Regions from separate parts of the Blautia sp. MSJ-36 genome, predicted to be linked through region 2. Evidence: predicted binding sites of a transcription regulator. Region 2 holds the regulator's gene; the other holds the start of a gene.
The links. Region 2 encodes Rex, which represses fermentation and respiration genes when NADH is low (regulators of the CRP and FNR family bind a similar motif). Its sites were predicted from a motif close to ATTGTTAANTANTTAACAAT; they were not measured.
Positions count from the first base shown of each region.

Region 1: KQI39_RS12450 (iron-sulfur cluster assembly scaffold protein) is a predicted target of Rex. The motif match lies at 7,729-7,748, and genes of this name have one in related genera.

Region 1 covers NZ_JAHLPQ010000019.1:35,021-44,563, forward strand. The annotation lists gene argH (argininosuccinate lyase) at 1-1,260, shown strand, start outside; gene asd (aspartate-semialdehyde dehydrogenase) at 1,354-2,439, shown strand; gene KQI39_RS12425 (DUF3343 domain-containing protein) at 2,536-2,772, shown strand; gene KQI39_RS12430 (formate/nitrite transporter family protein) at 2,955-3,710, shown strand; gene KQI39_RS12435 (DNA topoisomerase) at 3,712-5,763, shown strand; gene KQI39_RS12440 (UDP-N-acetylglucosamine pyrophosphorylase) at 5,760-6,428, shown strand; gene KQI39_RS12445 (TraX family protein) at 6,967-7,704, opposite strand; gene KQI39_RS12450 (iron-sulfur cluster assembly scaffold protein) at 7,951-8,643, shown strand; gene KQI39_RS12455 (GGGtGRT protein) at 8,684-9,543, shown strand, end outside.
Region 2 covers NZ_JAHLPQ010000001.1:190,065-199,607, forward strand. The annotation lists gene pdxR (MocR-like pyridoxine biosynthesis transcription factor PdxR) at 1-771, opposite strand, end outside; gene KQI39_RS00880 (pyridoxamine kinase) at 861-1,730, shown strand; gene KQI39_RS00885 (inositol monophosphatase family protein) at 1,751-2,524, shown strand; gene KQI39_RS00890 (YfhO family protein) at 2,519-5,131, opposite strand; gene KQI39_RS00895 (ABC-F family ATP-binding cassette domain-containing protein) at 5,170-7,086, opposite strand; gene KQI39_RS00900 (redox-sensing transcriptional repressor Rex) at 7,301-7,948, shown strand; gene KQI39_RS00905 (NAD(P)H-hydrate dehydratase) at 8,009-9,526, shown strand; gene alr (alanine racemase) at 9,523-9,543, shown strand, end outside.

The DNA.
Region 1 (9,543 bases), on a different contig from region 2:
CATGTTGCCATGCTTGCAAAACAGGGAATCCTGACAGAGGAAGAAAAAGATCAGATCACAGAAGGGCTGGATGGAATCCTTAAAGATGTGAAAGAGGGCAAACTTGAGATCACATCCGAGTACGAGGATATCCACAGTTTCGTGGAGGCAAACCTGATCGACCGTATCGGAGACGCCGGAAAGAAACTCCACACAGGAAGAAGCCGTAATGACCAGGTGGCTCTGGATATGAAACTGTATGTCCGCGACGAGATCGATGAGACAGACAAAGAGCTGAAAGACCTTCTTCTTGCCCTGCAGAAGATCATGGAAGAGAATGTACACACCTACATGCCGGGATTTACCCATCTCCAGAAGGCACAGCCGGTAACTCTGGCTCACCATGTAGGCGCATATTTTGAGATGTTTAGGAGAGACCGTGACAGACTCTTTGATATCCGTAAGAGAATGAACACCTGTCCTCTTGGAGCCGGAGCACTGGCAGGAACCACTTATCCGCTGGACCGTGCTTATACCGCAGAGCTTCTTGGCTTTGACGCACCGACCAGAAACAGCATGGACTCTGTATCAGACAGAGATTATGTGATCGAGCTCTTAAGTGCGTTCTCTACCATTATGATGCATCTGAGCCGTTTTTCCGAGGAGATCATCCTGTGGAACTCCAATGAGTATCGTTTCGTTGAGATCGATGACGCATACAGCACAGGCAGCAGTATCATGCCGCAGAAAAAGAACCCGGATATCGCAGAGCTTGTCCGTGGAAAAACAGGCCGTGTCTACGGTGCGCTGACATCTATCCTTACAACTATGAAGGGAATCCCTCTTGCATATAACAAAGATATGCAGGAAGACAAAGAGCTTACGTTCGATGCCATTGATACGGTAAAGGGATGTATCGCCCTGTTTACAGGTATGGTTTCCACCATGCAGTTCAACAAGGCGAACATGGAGGCAAGTGCAAAGAGAGGCTTTACAAATGCCACAGACGCCGCAGATTATCTGGTAAACCACGGCGTACCGTTCCGTGATGCTCATGGTATCGTAGGAAGACTGGTCCTTCTCTGCCTGGATAAGGGAATCTCCCTGGATGAGCTTCCACTTTCCGAGTATAAAGAGATCAGCCCTGTTTTTGAGGAGGATATCTACGAGGCGATCAGTATGAAGACCTGCGTGGAGAAACGTGTGACTCTGGGAGCACCGGGACCGGATGTGATGGAGCAGGTGATCGCTCAGAATAAAGAATATCTTGAAAAAAATTAAGATAATGCTTGCATTTTTGGAAAAATTGGTATAGTATTTACAGAAAAGACAAATGTGTGCCATGGAGGGACACAAGATGAGGAGAGTTTTATTATGAGTGAAAAGCTTAAAGTCGGTATTTTAGGTGCAACTGGAATGGTTGGTCAGAGATTCATTTCTCTTCTGGAGAATCACCCGTGGTTTGAGGTGGTTACTGTAGCAGCAAGCCCGAGAAGCGCAGGCAAGACCTACGAGGAGGCTGTAGGCGGCAGATGGAAAATGGATACTCCGATGCCGGAGGCAGTGAAGAAACTGGTCGTTATGGATATCCACGAGGTAGAGAAAGTTGCAGCTACTGTTGACTTTGTATTCTCCGCAGTTGATATGACCAAAGATGAGATCAAAGCGATCGAGGAAGAGTATGCCAAGACAGAGACACCGGTTGTTTCCAACAACAGCGCACACCGCTGGACACCGGATGTTCCGATGGTAGTTCCGGAAATCAACCCGGAGCACTTCGATGTTATTGAGTTCCAGAAGAAACGTCTCGGAACAAAACGCGGATTCGTAGCTGTTAAACCGAACTGCTCTATTCAGAGCTACGCTCCTGTACTTACCGCATGGAAAGAGTTCGAGCCATACGAAGTAGTAGCTACTACATACCAGGCTATTTCCGGAGCAGGAAAAACATTCAAAGACTGGCCGGAGATGGAGCACAACATCATCCCGTACATCGGCGGTGAGGAAGAGAAGAGTGAGAAAGAGCCGTTAAGACTCTGGGGTAAAATCGAGGACGGCGTGATCGTTCCGGCTACCACACCGGTGATCACATGCCAGTGCGTACGTGTTCCGGTACTCAACGGACATACAGCAGCTGTATTCGTTAAATTCCGCAAGAAGCCGACCAAAGAGCAGCTGATCCAGAAACTGGTAGAGTTCAAGGGACTTCCGCAGGAGCTTGAGCTTCCAAGCGCTCCGAAGCAGTTCATCCAGTATCTTAAGGAGGACAACCGTCCGCAGGTACACATGGATGTAAACTATGAGAACGGAATGGGAGTATCCGTAGGACGTCTTCGCGAGGATACTGTTTACGATTACAAGTTCATCGGACTTTCCCACAACACAGTAAGAGGTGCTGCAGGCGGAGCTGTTCTCTGTGCAGAGACGCTGAAAGCAAAAGGATATATCCAGGCAAAATAATCTGGTAATTCTTCATAGAGATAAAAATCAGCAGAAACGGGATATCGGGTTTTCCGGTGTCCTGTTTTTGCGTGTGTGGAAGGAACAAAAAGAGACATGCGTAAAAAAGTGATCACCACAGTTGTAACATTCTCCACGACCACAGCTGCCATGAAGATGGAAAAAACAGCGAAGGAAGCAGGATTTCAGGGAAGACTGATCCCGATCCCGTCGGAGATCAGTGCCCAGTGCGGGCTGGCCTGGAAATGTGTGGAACAGTCCGAGGAAGAAGCGGAAGTTTTTCTGAAAGAAAAAGAACTGGCCTGGGATGGCATCTATCGTGTTTTAGCATAAAGTGGATATTGTTTGTTGTGTATAACAAACCAGAAATTTTTGGAAATTTTCGCATTTTTATTGTGAAATAAATGGTAAAGTGTTACAATATAACAAGCAGATTTCCGGAAAGCGTGTTACTGTGAACAAAGAAGCAGTAACAAAGTGCCACGCTTGCTAAAAAATATGTGGAGGTGCTATTTATGAACAGGGAGGATGTAGAGAAACTGTCAACCGCTGCGAAAGGTAAGATAGGCTTACTGAACAGCAATTTCGGAAAATACTTTATGCGGGCGATCATGGCCGGATTTTTTATTGATGTGGCGATGATCTACAGCAACGTTGTTGGAAATGTATTTTCCAAAACATTCCCGGAATGGGGAAAATTCCTTGGAGCCCTTGTGTTCTCCATTGCGGTTCTTCTGATCGTAATGGTAGGAGGAGAGCTGTTTACCGGTAACAATTTGGTAATGGCCTTTGGTGCGTATGACAAGAGCGTATCATGGAAAGACGTGGGCAAGGTCTGGGGAATCAGTTACATCGGCAACTTTGTGGGATGCCTGATCCTGGCTCTGATCTTTGTTGGTGCCGGAGCGTCCGGTACAGCAGATTACTTTGCGGGATTTATAAACGGAAAACTCAGTATTCCGGCAGGACAGATGTTTTTCCGTGCGGTGCTCTGTAATTTCTTCGTCTGTCTTGCAGTTCTCTGCGGCATTAAGCTGAAGAGTGAGGCAGGCAAATTCCTGATGATCACGATCTGTATTTCAGGTTTCGTTGTCAGCGGATTTGAGCACTGTATTGCAAATATGGGTATCTTTACAGTTGCATTCTGTATGGTGCCTGGGTTGTCTGTCGGTGCTATGCTTAAGAGCATGGTGATCGTAACATTGGGAAATATAGTTGGCGGAGGCGTGCTTCTGGCATGGCCGCTTAGAAAGATGAGTGCAGATAAATAGTATGGCAAAGGCTTTATACATAGCGGAGAAGCCCAGCGTGGCACAGGAATTTGCGAAGGCTTTGAAGATCAACGGTCAGAGAAAAGACGGATATCTGGAATCAGCAGATTCTGTGGTAACCTGGTGTGTAGGACACCTGGTTACCATGAGTTATCCCGAAAAATATGATATTAAGTATAAAAGGTGGAGTTTTGATACCCTGCCTTTTTTGCCGCGCGAATTTAAGTACGAAGTGATCCCCGGAGTTAAAAAACAGTTCGAGATCGTAAAAGGACTGCTGAACCGGCCGGATGTGGATACCATTTATGTGTGTACCGACTCCGGACGTGAGGGTGAATATATTTACCGTCTGGTAGCCCAGATGGCAGGAGTGAAGGGAAAAGTCCAGAAACGAGTGTGGATCGATTCCCAGACAGAAGAAGAAATTTTAAGAGGAATCCGGGAAGCAAAAGATATCTCGGAGTATGATAATCTGGCAGCGTCTGCCTACCTCCGCGCAAAGGAAGACTATCTCATGGGAATCAATTTTTCCAGGGTGCTGACCTTGCGTTACGGAAGCAGTGTGACCAATTATCTTCATTCCAAATATCAGGCCATTGCGGTGGGCCGTGTAATGACCTGTGTCCTTGGTATGGTGGTGCGTAGAGAGCGGGAGATCCGTGTCTTTGTGAAGACACCGTTTTACCGAGTCTTAAGCAGCATTGCCCTTGCAGGTGAAAGTTTTGACGGTGAGTGGAGGGCTGTGGAAGGCAGCCGGTATTTCCAGTCCCCGTATCTTTATAAAGAAAATGGTTTCAAGAAAAAAGAACATGCCCAGATGCTGATCGATCAGCTGATGGTGAACCAGCCCCTTTCCTGTACCGTGGAGAAAGTGGAGCGAAAAAAAGAAAACAAGAATCCGCCCCTTCTTTTTAACTTGGCGGAGCTTCAGAACGTCTGCTCCAAGCTCTTTAAGATCAGTCCGGATGAAACACTCCGGATCGTGCAGGAGCTTTATGAGAAGAAACTGGTGACGTATCCGAGAACGGATGCCAGAGTGTTGTCTACAGCAGTTGCCAAGGAGATATACAAGAATATTTCCGGCCTTCGAAATTATCAGCAGGCAGGAGCTGCGGCAGCAGAGGTTCTGGGAATGGAATCCTGGAAAAACATTGCGAAGACCAGGTATGTGAATGACAAGCAGATCACAGACCATTATGCCATTATTCCTACCGGCCAGGGGCTGAATGCACTGGGAAGTGTGTCTCTTACCGCACAGAGAGTGTATGAGACGATCGTGAGGAGGTTTTTATGTATTTTTTATCCTCCGGCTGTTTATCAGAAAGTGAGTCTTGTGACGAAACTGGACGGGGAATCATTCTTTTCCTCTTTTAAAGTTCTGAAAGAAGAAGGCTATCTGAAGATCGCCACGAACTCTTTTGCCCGGAAAAAAGCTTCCGACAGTGAGAAAGGCGGCAACGGGGAAGAGGAGGAAGTCTCCTGTGATACGGTGCTTCTGGAGGCGTTGCAGAAGCTGAAAAAGGGTGATATACTTCCTGTGAACGGTTTAAGTATCAAGGAAGGCGAGACTTCGCCTCCCAAACGATACAATTCCGGTTCCATGATCCTTGCCATGGAAAATGCGGGACAGCTGATCGAAGATGAAGAGCTTCGTGCCCAGATCAAGGGAAGCGGGATCGGCACCAGTGCCACCCGTGCGGAGATATTGAAGAAACTTTTTAACATCAAATATCTGGCACTGAATAAGAAAACTCAGGTGATCACCCCCACACTTCTGGGTGAGATGATCTTTGATGTGGTAAACTGTTCCATCCGGCAGCTTCTGAATCCGGAGCTTACGGCAAGCTGGGAAAAAGGCCTCACCTACGTGTCAGAGGGAAGCATCACGGAACAGGAATATATGGACAAACTGGAACATTTTGTGCGGGTGCGGACCCAGCAGGTGGAAGCAAGCAATTATCAGTACAACCTGCGGCAGTTCTTTGACGCGGCCGCTGTAAATTACAGGAAGCCGGAGCGTGCTTCCAGACAGGGAGGAAAAAAATCATCATGATGAAAGATTTTACCATCAGCAATATGCTGGATCTGAATGAGACCATCGCAGCAGAGCTTTTTGAGAGAAAAACTTATCCGTGGGAGGTTCTTCCGGAGATCGGAGATTTTATCATTAAACTTGGAAAAACACTGGATCCTTCTGAATATGAGGAGAAAGGCGAAAATGTATGGATCGCAAAGTCAGCCACTGTTGCGCCGACTGCAAGTATCACCGGACCGGCTATCATTGGTAAGGATGCGGAGGTACGTCACTGTGCTTTTATCCGCGGCAAGGCCATTGTTGGCGAAGGCGCAGTTGTGGGAAACTCCACAGAGCTTAAGAATGCGGTGCTTTTTAATAAAGTACAGGTTCCGCATTATAATTATGTTGGAGATGCGGTACTTGGATATAAATCCCATATGGGTGCCGGATCAATCTGTTCTAACGTGAAATCAGATAAGAAGCTGGTTGTTGTGAAAGATGGGGATGAAAAGATCGAGACTGGTCTTAAGAAGTTTGGAGCAATGCTGGGAGACCATGTTGAGGTTGGATGTGGTTCCGTGCTGAATCCTGGTACTGTGATCGGACGGAATTCCAATATTTATCCGCTGTCACCGGTAAGGGGATGCGTTCCGGCGGATTCCATTTATAAAAATGCGAAAGAAATTGTGAAGAAAAAATAGTTTTTCTTTGTTTTTTGAAATAAGTTCTGCTTGGTAAGCAGCGGAAGGTTCGAGGAGGGGAAGCACTCACAGTTGCGAAGGCCGTCTCCCCTCCTGGCCACGCAGGGAAGCCGCACTTTTTTGAGAGTGTGGCTTTTTTTGATGGGGCGATGGATGCGACGGTATTGTTTGCGAGAGGCTGTGCCGATCGGGTGAGAGGGGGACGGAAGGCGGCCTGCGTAGCAGGTCTGTTCCTGGATTGATGAATGAATAGTTTGACTTTTAGATGTGGTAAAACAGAACATACAATTATAATCGGCACAGTGATAAATGGGTGATAGAAGTGGAATACAGGACCGAACCAGGAGTGTTACATTATGAAGGGGCCTGGCCGAATTGCGTGCCCGGAAAGAGGGGCGCCTGAGGGGAGAAAAACGGGCTTCGCAACTCTGAGTGCTTTCTCCCCTCAGAACTCCCCACTGGAAAAGTGCAGAACTGAAATCTCAAAACTTTTCACATACAACACGCACATCCATATAAGATAATAAGAAAAAAAGAATTAAGACAGAAATAAAATCTGTCGAAGTATCACCAGTCCCATAATATGGACTGGATAAAACCAGTAAAAGAAATATTTCGCCGCTTTTCCGCGGATAAATCCCCTCTCCCCATTGTACAGGTTAATGGACAGAAAGGCGAAACAGGCTCTCCATTCATAGTAAAGCCAGCAGCTTCCAAGGATCGCCTGCCCGGGCTTATCGTTTCGCATATAGTACATGATCAGGAGAAAAATATATCCCCGCCATCCGTAATCTGCTTTCAGAAAAATGGAAACAACAAGCAGACCCAGGATACAGAGAAGCTGTATCAAGCGCTTATCCTTAAAATATTCGATGGCACAAAACGCCAGGTATCCCAGAAAAAGCGTGAAAAACACATTCTGTCTTTCATAACGCAGTGTGTTTGTGAACATCAGGTTCCAGGGAATCTCTGAAATCAGGGCAAAAAGAAGGAGATTCCGTCCATAACGGAAACGGCTCCTGGTATGCCGGAAACCTTCCAGCAGGAGAAAACAGAAGATGGGAAAAGCCACTCTGCCGATATCGCGGAAAATAAGATATACACTGTATTCTCTTCCAAGAAGTGTAAACAGGACTTTCTGTGCAGGCGGATACATGCTTAAAAGCACAGCTCCGGTATGATCGATCAGCATGGTGATGATGGCAATTATCTTCAGGGCGCTTCCGCTGAGAATACGGTATTTTTCTGGAAAAACAGAATCCACAGATGCATTCATGAAAAATATACCTCCAGGGTTAAACTTGATAATATATTATCATATACATCGGACAGTTGCCAGAAATATTTGACAGTTAGGCATGCAATACTGCCAGAATAACTTCCAATATTATGCGTTTTATGGCAAAAATTTATCAAATATGACTGGACGAAACAAAGGTTTTGTGAGAAAATAGCCGTAGGGTGTTATCGAACTTTTTTTCTCAATAACATCGGTCAATCTATACTTGAAAGGAGTTTTAAAATGATTTATTCACGCGAAGTAGAAGAAATGTGTCCAGTGGCACAGGGCGTACATCATGGTGCCGCTCCGATCCCGGAAGAAGCAAAATGGGTTCAGGCAAAAGAAGTAAAGGATATCTCCGGATTCACACACGGTGTAGGCTGGTGTGCTCCACAGCAGGGTGCCTGTAAGCTGTCCCTTAACGTAAAAGAGGGAATCATTCAGGAGGCACTTGTTGAGACAATCGGATGTTCAGGAATGACTCATTCTGCTGCTATGGCTGCTGAGATCCTTCCAGGACTTACTGTAATGGAGGCACTGAACACAGACCTTGTATGTGATGCAATCAATACAGCTATGAGAGAGCTTTTCCTTCAGATCGTTTACGGACGTTCCCAGTCTGCATTCTCCGAGGACGGACTTGCAGTAGGAGCTGGTCTTGAGGACCTTGGAAAAGGACTTCGTTCTCAGGTTGGTACAATGTATGGAACTCTGAAAAAAGGACCTCGTTACCTTGAGATGGCTGAGGGTTATGTTACAGGTATCGCTCTTGATGAGGACGATGAGATCATCGGATACCAGTTCGTAAGCCTTGGAAAAATGACTGACTTCATTAAGAAAGGTGATGACCCGAACACAGCATGGGAGAAAGCAAAAGGTCAGTACGGCCGTGTTGCAGATGCTGTTAAGATCATCGACCCAAGAAAAGAGTAATTACACTTCGTAAGGTAAAAATATCAGGAGGTTACAGGAAATGGCTTTATTTGAATCATATGAGAGACGAATTGACAAGATCAATTCTGTTTTAAACAGCTATGGAATCGCTTCTATCGAAGAAGCTGAGAAAATCACTAAAGACGCAGGTCTGAACGTTTACGATCAGATCAAAGGCATTCAGCCGATCTGCTTCGAGAACGCTTGCTGGGCTTACACAGTAGGTGCAGCAATCGCAATCAAAAAAGGCTGCAGAAGAGCCGCTGACGCAGCAGCAGCTATCGGAGAAGGCCTTCAGGCATTCTGTATCCCAGGATCCGTTGCAGACACACGTAAAGTAGGTCTTGGACATGGAAATCTTGGAAAAATGCTTCTTGAGGAAGAGACAGACTGCTTCTGCTTCCTTGCAGGACATGAGTCTTTCGCAGCAGCTGAGGGTGCTATCGGTATCGCCGAGAAAGCAAACAAAGTTCGTAAAAAACCTCTTCGTGTTATCCTGAACGGTCTTGGAAAAGACGCAGCTCAGATCATCTCCCGTATCAACGGCTTTACATACGTAGAGACAGAGTATGATCCATATAAGAACGAGGTTAAAGAAGTATTCCGTAAATCCTATTCAGAGGGACTTCGTGCAAAAGTTAACTGTTACGGCGCTAACAGCGTTCCGGAAGGTGTTGCTATCATGTGGAAAGAGGGTGTTGACGTTTCCATCACAGGAAACTCCACAAACCCAACTCGTTTCCAGCATCCAGTAGCAGGAACATATAAAAAAGAGTGCAACGAGAAAGGCAAAAAATACTTCTCCGTTGCTTCCGGCGGTGGTACAGGACGTACACTTCACCCGGATAACATGGCAGCAGGTCCTGCTTCCTACGGTATGACTGATACACTTGGACGTAT
Region 2 (9,543 bases):
TTCAAAATCATCTTCAATGATCAGGTGGCCGTTGGCCTGTGCATGGTGAATCAGTTCCAGACGGCGTTTTACAGTCATGATTTCACCCCATTTGGTCATATGGGCAGGAGAAACATAGATTACATCACAGTTTTTATCCCTGTAGTGGACATCAAATCCATAATCTTCAAAAATGGTACTTCCCTGAATAAAGGATGGGGTGGGAAAAGAAACGGTTTTTTGTTCCAGAAGCAGAGGGCAGAGAATCTGGAGAAGACTCTGCAGGCCTGCGCCCACAACAATATCATCCGGAGAGCAGATCACATTTCTGCGTTCCCGGATATAATCGGCGAGAACTTCCCGGAAATCTTTTTCCCCCTGGGGTTCACCGTAGGAAAGCATACGGTCACCCTGACGGAGTGCACTTTTGATGTAACGCTGCCAGAGATCGAAGCGGAAACTTTCCCGGTCTACGCCGGAGGAGGCGAAATCATAAAGACAGGGAGGGACGTCTGCCGCATGTTTTTCCGGAGCAGGAGGATGCTGTTTGGTTGCAATATCGGTAACGTAATAACCGCTCTGTGCCCGGGCGATAATATAACCATCTGCCGCAAGCTGAAGATATGCGTTTTCGATGGTGGTACGGCTCAGCTTCAGCTCCTGGGCACATTTACGGAGTGAAGGCATCTTGCTGCCCGGGAGCAGACGGTTTTCCAGAATCAGCTTCCGGTAATAATGATAAACCTCCAGATAGAGGTGTTCTTTTTTGTGTTCTACGGATATATTCAACATAGGTATGGTAATTTCCTTCCAAAAATGATTGCGTAAACCTGACAATTCATTCTATAATAATACAGAAAAAAACACAAGACTGGAGAATTATGATGAAGAAAATAGCCGTGATCAATGATCTTTCCGGACTGGGAAAATGCTCGCTGACAGCAGCCATTCCAGTAATCTCCGTGATGGGAGTGCAGGCATGCCCGTTTCCTACCGCTGTTTTAAGTAATCAGACAGGATATGAAACTTATTTCTGCGAGGATCTTACTCGGCAGATGACGCCATATATGGAACAGTGGAAAAAGCGGGGATTTATCCCGGATGGAATTTATACAGGTTTTCTCTCGGATGAAAAGCAGGCAGATAAGATCCTGAAATTTATGGATCTGTTTGCCGGTGAGGAGACATTGATTCTTACTGATCCGGTAATGGGCGATGACGGGGAAGTCTACCCGATTTATACAGAGGGACTTCGAAGCCGTTTCCGCGAACTGGTCAGCCGTTCCTATGTAATTACCCCAAACCTTACAGAGGCATTGCTGCTCCTTTACGGAAAAGAAGAAATGGAGAAAAAATGGAAAGTTCTGGAAACTATGCCGGAGGCAGAAAGGCTGGAGAAAATCCAGGAGATCGGACAGCGCCTTGTTCTTGAATTTTCTCTTTCCGCAGTGGTGATTACAGGTGTGAATTACCGAGAAAACAGCCAGACACCGAAAATGGGAAATCTTGTCCTGGAAAAAGAGAAGGTCTCCTGGGTATTTGCCGAAAAATCCGGTGGAAGTTATTCCGGAACCGGAGATCTTTTTGCGTCAGTGCTCAGTGCCGGGCTGGTGAAAGGATATTCTATGGAAACCTGTGCACATATGGCGGTGGAGTTTATTTCCACATCAATCAGAGACGCAGTATCAGAAGGAACAGACCGTAATGACGGGGTATGCTTTGAAGCGCATCTAGGTATGTTACTTTCATAATAAAGAAAAGGGGAAAAATCATGATTTCAGCAGAAGAACAGAAAAAAGTAATTGCTCTTGTAAAACAGACAAAAGAACTGATTTTAAAAGAGATGAATAACGAAGAAGTAATGGTAAAGGGAGCTGCTAACTATGTGACAAATGTGGATCTGGCCGTGCAGAACTTTCTGAAAGAGGAACTTGGAAAAGCATTTCCGGAGATTTCCCTGATCGCGGAAGAAAAAGAAAACCTGGGACTTTCCAGAGAAAAAACTTACTGGATTCTGGATCCTATTGACGGTACTACAAATCTTATTCTGGATTTTCATATGAGCGCAGTTGCATTGGGACTTTATGAAAACGGTGAGATTGTTTTCGGTATTGTATACAATCCGTTTTCCGATGAACTGTTCCACGGAGCCAAGGGAGAGGGCGCTTATCTTAATGGAAAGAGAATCCATGTATCCGATACCGAAGATTTTGGGGATGCGGTAATTTCCTATGGCTCCACTCCTTACACAAAAGAAGAAGCAAAAAATCTTTTTCCGATTTTTTATCACATCTTTATGAAATGTGCGGATTTCCGTCGTACCGGATCTGCAGAACTCGATATGTGTTATGTTGCCTGTGGAAGGGAGCATGGATATATTGAACGTGACCTGAAACCCTGGGATTATTCTGCGGGAACCATTATTCTTCGTGAAGCAGGCGGTATTGTGAAGAACTGGAAAGGCGAGGAACCGTCCTATCTGAAAAATGAGGACATCCTCGCCTGTGCGCCGCAGTTTGCGGAAATTCTTCTAAAAGAATTATAATTTATTTTTTTGTAACCGATTTTTGTGTTCAAAAAGGGAGATCAGCAGCGTGAGCAGGATTCCGGAAACAGAGAGAAGAATTCCGGCGCGGATTCCCGGGCAGATGTAACGAAGCTCGATCTGGTTTTTCCCTTCTGTCAGAGGAATAGAATACATGCAGTCATCCAGAAGGCCGGCAGTAATCTGCTGGCCGTTTCTGTATATTTTCCAGCCTTTGTCGTAAGGGATGGATAGATAAAGCAGGGAGCTGGAATCAGCAGCAGTACAGGAAACGGAAACATGCCCGTTTTCCAGCTGGAACTCTTCCACAGCTCTGCCTGAAATCTCCTTGGAAACAGCGGCAAGGGCATCCAGATCCAGCGCGTAAAACTGTTCGCCCCCATCCCGGATGAAATATCCATTGTCTGAATGGATGGAAACTTTTGCATAAGCGGCTTCGGAAGCTGCTGGAATATAAAAAGCTGAGGGACTGAGCCACCAGGAATAACGGCTGATATAGGAGTCATTTACATTTAAAGAAGCATTTTCCATAGGGGAATCCCAGGGTATGTTTCCATATAGTGCGTAATTTCCCTCTGGAACAGAAAGGGTGTATACCTGGTCAGTGCCGGAATCGGAATCTCCTTTGGAAGAATAGGTATAGGATAACGGCCGATACAGAGAAACCGGATGTCCGCACAGAATGCTGTACAGATAATTCTGGTATACAAACGGGTCATCGGTCTGCGGAGTCTGTATAGATTCCGAATTGTCATGATAGAGAAAGGCCATCGGCAGTGCAGACGGGTTACAGTATACGGACTTTCCGTTTTCCGCCTCTATAGAATCCAGTTTTGTCAGTCCGTTAACGGGATAGGCAGACAAGGTATATTTTACTCCCAGCAGAGCATCTGCAGCAATGACAGGAGAGTTGGTAATGTTCATATTCAGACCGTTTTCACGGTAACCGATACGTTCCAGAAATTCTCTCTGCGTATCGTCCGGGGAGGAAGTATAACCGGAAATGGAACGGTAATTATAAGCCAGAGCTTCGTTATAATTTGCAGTTGCACCGTCAGTGTACTGAATCTTTGTGGAAGTCTGTGAAATCCGGTAAATGGAACTGTCCGATTCCTTGATTTCGCCGATCTGTTTCTGGGAACCCAGAGAATAAGCGGTGTACTGGCTGTTTTCGTCAGCATGGTAATCATTCATCAGAAAGCTGGCGTTAACTGCCAGTTCTGAAAGGATGATTCCTGTACAAAGCAGAGTGATAACTGCTTTTTTCCATGATTTGAAATTCCGGCTGTACATAAAAAGTCTCACAGAAATCAAGGTAACTGCAGCGTAAAAGACGGTCAGATAGATTTTTGATGTATGTTCACCGGGGTGAATATTATCCAGAAAAAACAGAAGAACCGAAAAAATGATCCATCCTCTGGAAAGAAGAACTGCGGTATGGTCATCCAAGTAAATCAGATAAAAACAGGCAGCCAGAAAGATCAGAGCGGCAATTCCCACATAGGAATATCTGCACCAGTAACTTTCCACAGTTTTGAACAATGAAAATACCATATAAAAAGGTTTCCAGTAAAAAATCAGTGCTATGACAGCAAGAAAACAGGCCAGCATACTTTTTTTCTGTGCAGATAACGTAGAAGAAAGAAAAAGGGCAATAACCGCCAGGATTACCAGAGTACCACAGAACAGAGAAGTACTGTTTGGAGTACTGTGCGCGCCCAGGTGGTAACTTTCCAGAATGGTGGGAAGCTGTCCGACGAAAGAAAAATCCTTCAATGCTGCAAGGTCCAGAGAACCACGGTTGGAATTTCCCATGGCAAGTACAGTGGGTAAAAACAGAACCGCGCTGCACATAAGCCCCAGAAACATAGAGAGGCCATAACGGAATATCATGACCAGGGCTTTTCGTGGAATATGGCTGTATTTTCTTGATGATCCCAGAAAATATAAGGCAAGTTCAAAAAGAAACCACAGGGCGGAAAATACACAGTTGATACCACCGCTGTACCAGTTAAAAAGAATCGACAATGCCACCCAGACAGAAAGCTTCCAGATGGATGATCCATGTATGATCTGATAGGTTCCCAGAAGAATCAGCGGAAGAAGATAGACACCGTCAATCCACATGATATTACTGCTCTGGGCAATGGTATACTGGCAAAGACCGTAACAGCAGGATAAAAGGACAACAAAAAAAGTTCTTGCAGATTCCGTGTTTTCTGTCAGATATTTCCGGAAGCGGTTTACAAGAAAAATACTGAAGGTCATGGAAGCCAGAGATAATTTCAGCAGTACCAGGATGTCAAAAAATGAATGGAGATTTTCTTTTGGAAAAAAGACACTCAGAAGCATAAACGGGGAGGAAAGATAATAGCTGAAAACAGCGATATTGGTACCTCCCAGTGTTTTTCCAAATGTATAAAAAATGCTGTTTTTCTGCGCCAGAACATCCTTGAAATAAGCATAAAAATCCAGATACTGAATGCTGGCATCATCCACAGCCAGTGATTTGTTGCCAAAAGGGGCATAGCCACAGGTGATAAATAAAATCAGTAAAACTGCAAAAGTAAGACCAAATGCAGAAAAATAAATGCGCTTCTTTTTCACAGGTTCCTCCTCCGGGATGATTATAACAGAGCTGGCCGTCAGGCCAGCTCTTCCCATTTTTCATAAAGTTCTTCCAGTTCTTCCGAAATGGCAGCTTTTTCACGGCTTAATTTGGTACATTCTGCCACGTTGGTGCAGACATCCGGGAGAACCATGGTATCGTCAATTTCCTTATCTCTTGTTTCCAGTTCCTCAATGCGGGCTTCCACTTTTTTCAGTTCTGCTTCCCGTTTTCGTTTCTTCGCCTGTTCTTCTTTCATCTGCTGCCAGGAAAGTTTGTTTTCGGAAACCGTTTTTTCTTCCTGAGGGGCCTCGGGAGAATCAATTCCCGGAGCATAGGCGCTGGTCAGTTCTTCTTTTTTCTCCAGATAGTAATCATAATCGCCAATGTAATTGACCACAGCCTGATTGGTAAGTTCCATGATCCTGGTTGCGGTCTGATTGATGAAATAACGGTCATGGGAGACATAAAGGACAGTACCGGTGTAACTTACCAGTGCTTCTTCAAGGATTTCCTTGGAAGCGATATCCAGATGGTTGGTAGGCTCATCCAGAATCAGGAAATTGGCTTCGGAGAGCATCAGCTTGGCAAGGGAAACACGGCCTCGTTCTCCACCGGAAAGTGCGGAGATTTCTTTAAATACATCGTCTCCGGTAAAAAGAAATGCTGCAAGCATATTTCGGATTTCGGTCTCTGTAAGAGTCGGATACGTATCGGAAATCTCCTGGAAAATAGTCTTATCCATATGAAGAACATGATGTTCCTGGTCATAATAACCGATCTGCACCTTGGAACCAAGAGAAAATTTTCCGGCATCTGCTTCGAGAAGACCATTGATAATTTTCAGCATGGTAGTTTTGCCGGTTCCGTTGTTTCCGATCAGTGCCACACGTTCGCCACGTTTGATATCAAAAGAAATATCGGAGAACAGAGTCTGTCCCGGAAATGCCTTGGAGAGTTCCTCCACATGCAGGACATCGTTTCCACTTAATACACGGGGTTCCAGGGAAATCCGCATACGATCCTGAATTTCCAGAGGTTTTTCGATACGCTGTACACGATCCAGCATCTTCTCACGGCTTTCGGCACGTTTGATAGATTTTTCTCTGTTAAAGGACTTCAGTTTGGCAATGACTGCTTCCTGATGTTTGATGTCTCTCTGCTGATTTAAGTATGCCTTGTACTGGGCATCGCGTAGCTGGGCTTTTTTAAGAGCATAAGCAGAGTAGTTTCCACTGTAGACACGGGTCTGTCCGGCCTCAATCTCCACTACCTTTGTGACAACTTTATCAAGGAAATAACGGTCATGGGAGACAATAAATACAGCTCCCGGATAATTCAGAAGGTAGGTTTCCAGCCATGAGATACTTTCCATATCCAGGTGGTTGGTAGGCTCATCCAGAAGCAGGATATCCGGTTTGGAGAGAAGCATCTTGCCAAGGGCAACACGGGTTTTCTGCCCTCCGGAAAGCGTCTCGATCTGTTTGTCAAAATCCTCTTCTGTAAAACCAAGACCCTTTAAAACACCGGTCAGTTCACTTTTGTAGGCATAACCGTTTTCCAGTTCAAACTGATGGGTAAGACGGGTGTAAGTCTCCATCAGACGGTTCAGGTCCTCGCCCTGTACATGGTTCATTTCCTGCTCCAGATTACGGATGCGGCGTTCCATATCAATGATGTGCTGCTTGGTGGTAAGAAGTTCTTCATAAATCGTATGGTGCCCGTGAATGTCCTGATACTGGGCCAGATAGCCGATATTTTTGTCACGTGCAAGAACAACATTGCCGGAATCAGCGGAAATTTCCTGCATGATGATCCGAAGAAGGGTTGTTTTTCCTGCACCGTTGCATCCGATAAGGGCCGCTTTTTCCCGGTCTTCAATATGGAAGGATGCGTCATTTAAAATTACTTTTTCGCCAAAGGCTTTGCATATATTCTGACATGATAAAATCATAAAAACTGTCCTCCTGTATAAAGAATTGTCTCTGTCTGGTCATAAAACAGGGAAAATCCTCCACCTATTATAACGGAAACCGCCAGGATTTCAAAGAAAAAATCAATTTTTTAAAAAAATATGAAGAAATTTGTACAGAACTCACAACTTTAATTGACAGGAAAATGTCAATTCGGTATAATTAACCTAGTGTAAGGTAAGGAGGAGAACTATCGTGGAGACAAAACAAATCTCGAAAGCGGTGATTAAGCGTCTGCCACGCTATTACCGCTACTTAGGAGAGCTGATGGAAGACAATGTAGAGCGTATTTCTTCCAATGAATTAAGTAAGAAGATGCATACCACAGCTTCCCAGATCCGTCAGGATCTCAATAATTTCGGCGGTTTCGGGCAGCAGGGGTATGGCTATAATGTACATTATCTTTATACGGAAATTGGTAAAATTCTCGGATTGGACATCGTTCATCCGATGATCATTTTAGGTGCCGGTAATCTGGGACAGGCACTTGCCAATTATGTGGACTTTGAGAAACGTGGCTTCAAGCTGGTGGGAATTTTTGATGTAAATCCTGTGCTTGAGGGTATTGCAGTCCGCGGACTTGAGATTCAGATGCTCAGTGAACTTCCGTTTTTCCTGAGAGAAAATAATGTAGAGATTGCAATTCTCACTCTTCCGAAGAACAAAGCCAAAGAAATGGCAGATATTCTGGTGGAGAACGGAATCAAAGCAATCTGGAATTTTGCACATCTTGATCTGGAGACACCGGATGATGTAATTGTGGAGAACGTGCATCTTTCCGAAAGTCTTATGACACTGTCTTATAATCTGAGTAAATACAGGCAGGAGCATGTGGAAAAGTAGAAAGTGTTAAGCTGCCGGAAACGGCAGCTTTCTCTATTAAGAGGGGAGGCAGGGCACAGCATGAAAAAAATTGTTACCTGCGAGGAGATGAAGAAGCTGGATGGTGCCACCATTCATCATATCGGAGTGGCATCAGAAGTTCTGATGGAGCGGGCAGCACTGAAAGTAGTAGAAGAAATAGAGAAATATCTCGAAAAAAATGAAAGAATACTGGTTGTATGCGGAAGCGGCAATAACGGAGGCGATGGTATTGCCGTTGCCAGACTGCTTTATCTGAAGGGAATCCGGGCAGAATTCTGCATGGTCGGAAACAAAGACAAAATGACCAGAGAAACGGTGCTTCAGTATAAAATTGCCACAGGATATCAGGTCCCGGAAGTGAATAACCCGGACTGGAGTGAATATACTACTATAGTAGATGCCGTGTTTGGCGTAGGCCTGGTGCGTCCGATCGAGGGACATTATGCGGAAGTTATTCATGAGATGAACAGTGCCCGGGCAAAAAAGATCGCTGTTGACATCCCATCAGGAGTAAACGGAGATACAGGCCTGGAAATGGGAATTGCCTTCAGCGCGGATCTGACTGTTACGTTTGGTTACCGGAAAAGAGGACTTTGCTTTTATCCGGGCAGATTGTATGCAGGAAAGATTGTTACCGCTGATATCGGAATCTATGAGCAGGAAGCTGTAAAGGCATCTGCATGTTGTCTGGAGCAGGAAGACCTGAAACTGTTTCCGGAGCGTGATCCCGGCGGAAATAAGGGAACTTTTGGAAAAATTCTATTTGTTGCCGGAAGCGAGGGAATGTGCGGGGCTGCTTATTTAAGCGCCAGTGCTGCTCTTCATGCCGGGGCGGGAATGGTAAAAATTCAGACAGTAGAAGAAAACAGGATTCCATTGCAGATTCTTCTTCCGGAGGCTATGGTATGCACCCGGTTTGATGAGGAATCCAACGAACAGCTTCTTTCCTGGTGTGATATCCTTGTGATTGGACCGGGACTGGGAACATCGGGGGCCAGCCGTGAGAGAGAACAGTGGTTTCTTACGGCAGCCGCCCGGGAGAAAAAGCCACTGATTCTGGATGCAGACGGACTGAATCTTCTGGCAATGCATCCTCAGTGGAAGGAATTCCTGGGTGAAAATGTTATTCTGACGCCGCATATCGGTGAGATGAGCAGACTTTGTGTAAGAACCATATCGGAAATCCAGGGAACAATTGCACAGACCGCAGTGGACTATGCGAAAGAAACCGGTACCGTATGTGTCCTGAAAGATGCCTGTACAGTAATTACAGATGGGAAAGGCGATCTGTATTTGAACCTTTCCGGTAATTCCGGTATGGCAACTGCCGGAAGCGGAGATGTGCTTTCCGGGCTTCTGGCAGGAGTATTATGTATGTATCTGAAAACGGAGGAACATCCCTCCATGGTTTTAAAGGCCGCGTTAGGTGTTTATCTTCACGGACTTTGCGGCGATCTTGCAGCCGCTGAAAAAGGAAAGCGCAGTATGCTGGCAGGCGATATCATTGAATATCTGCCCCAGGCTTTAGCGATAGGTGAAGAGGAGTCAAAATCATGAAAAAATACGAGAGAGTC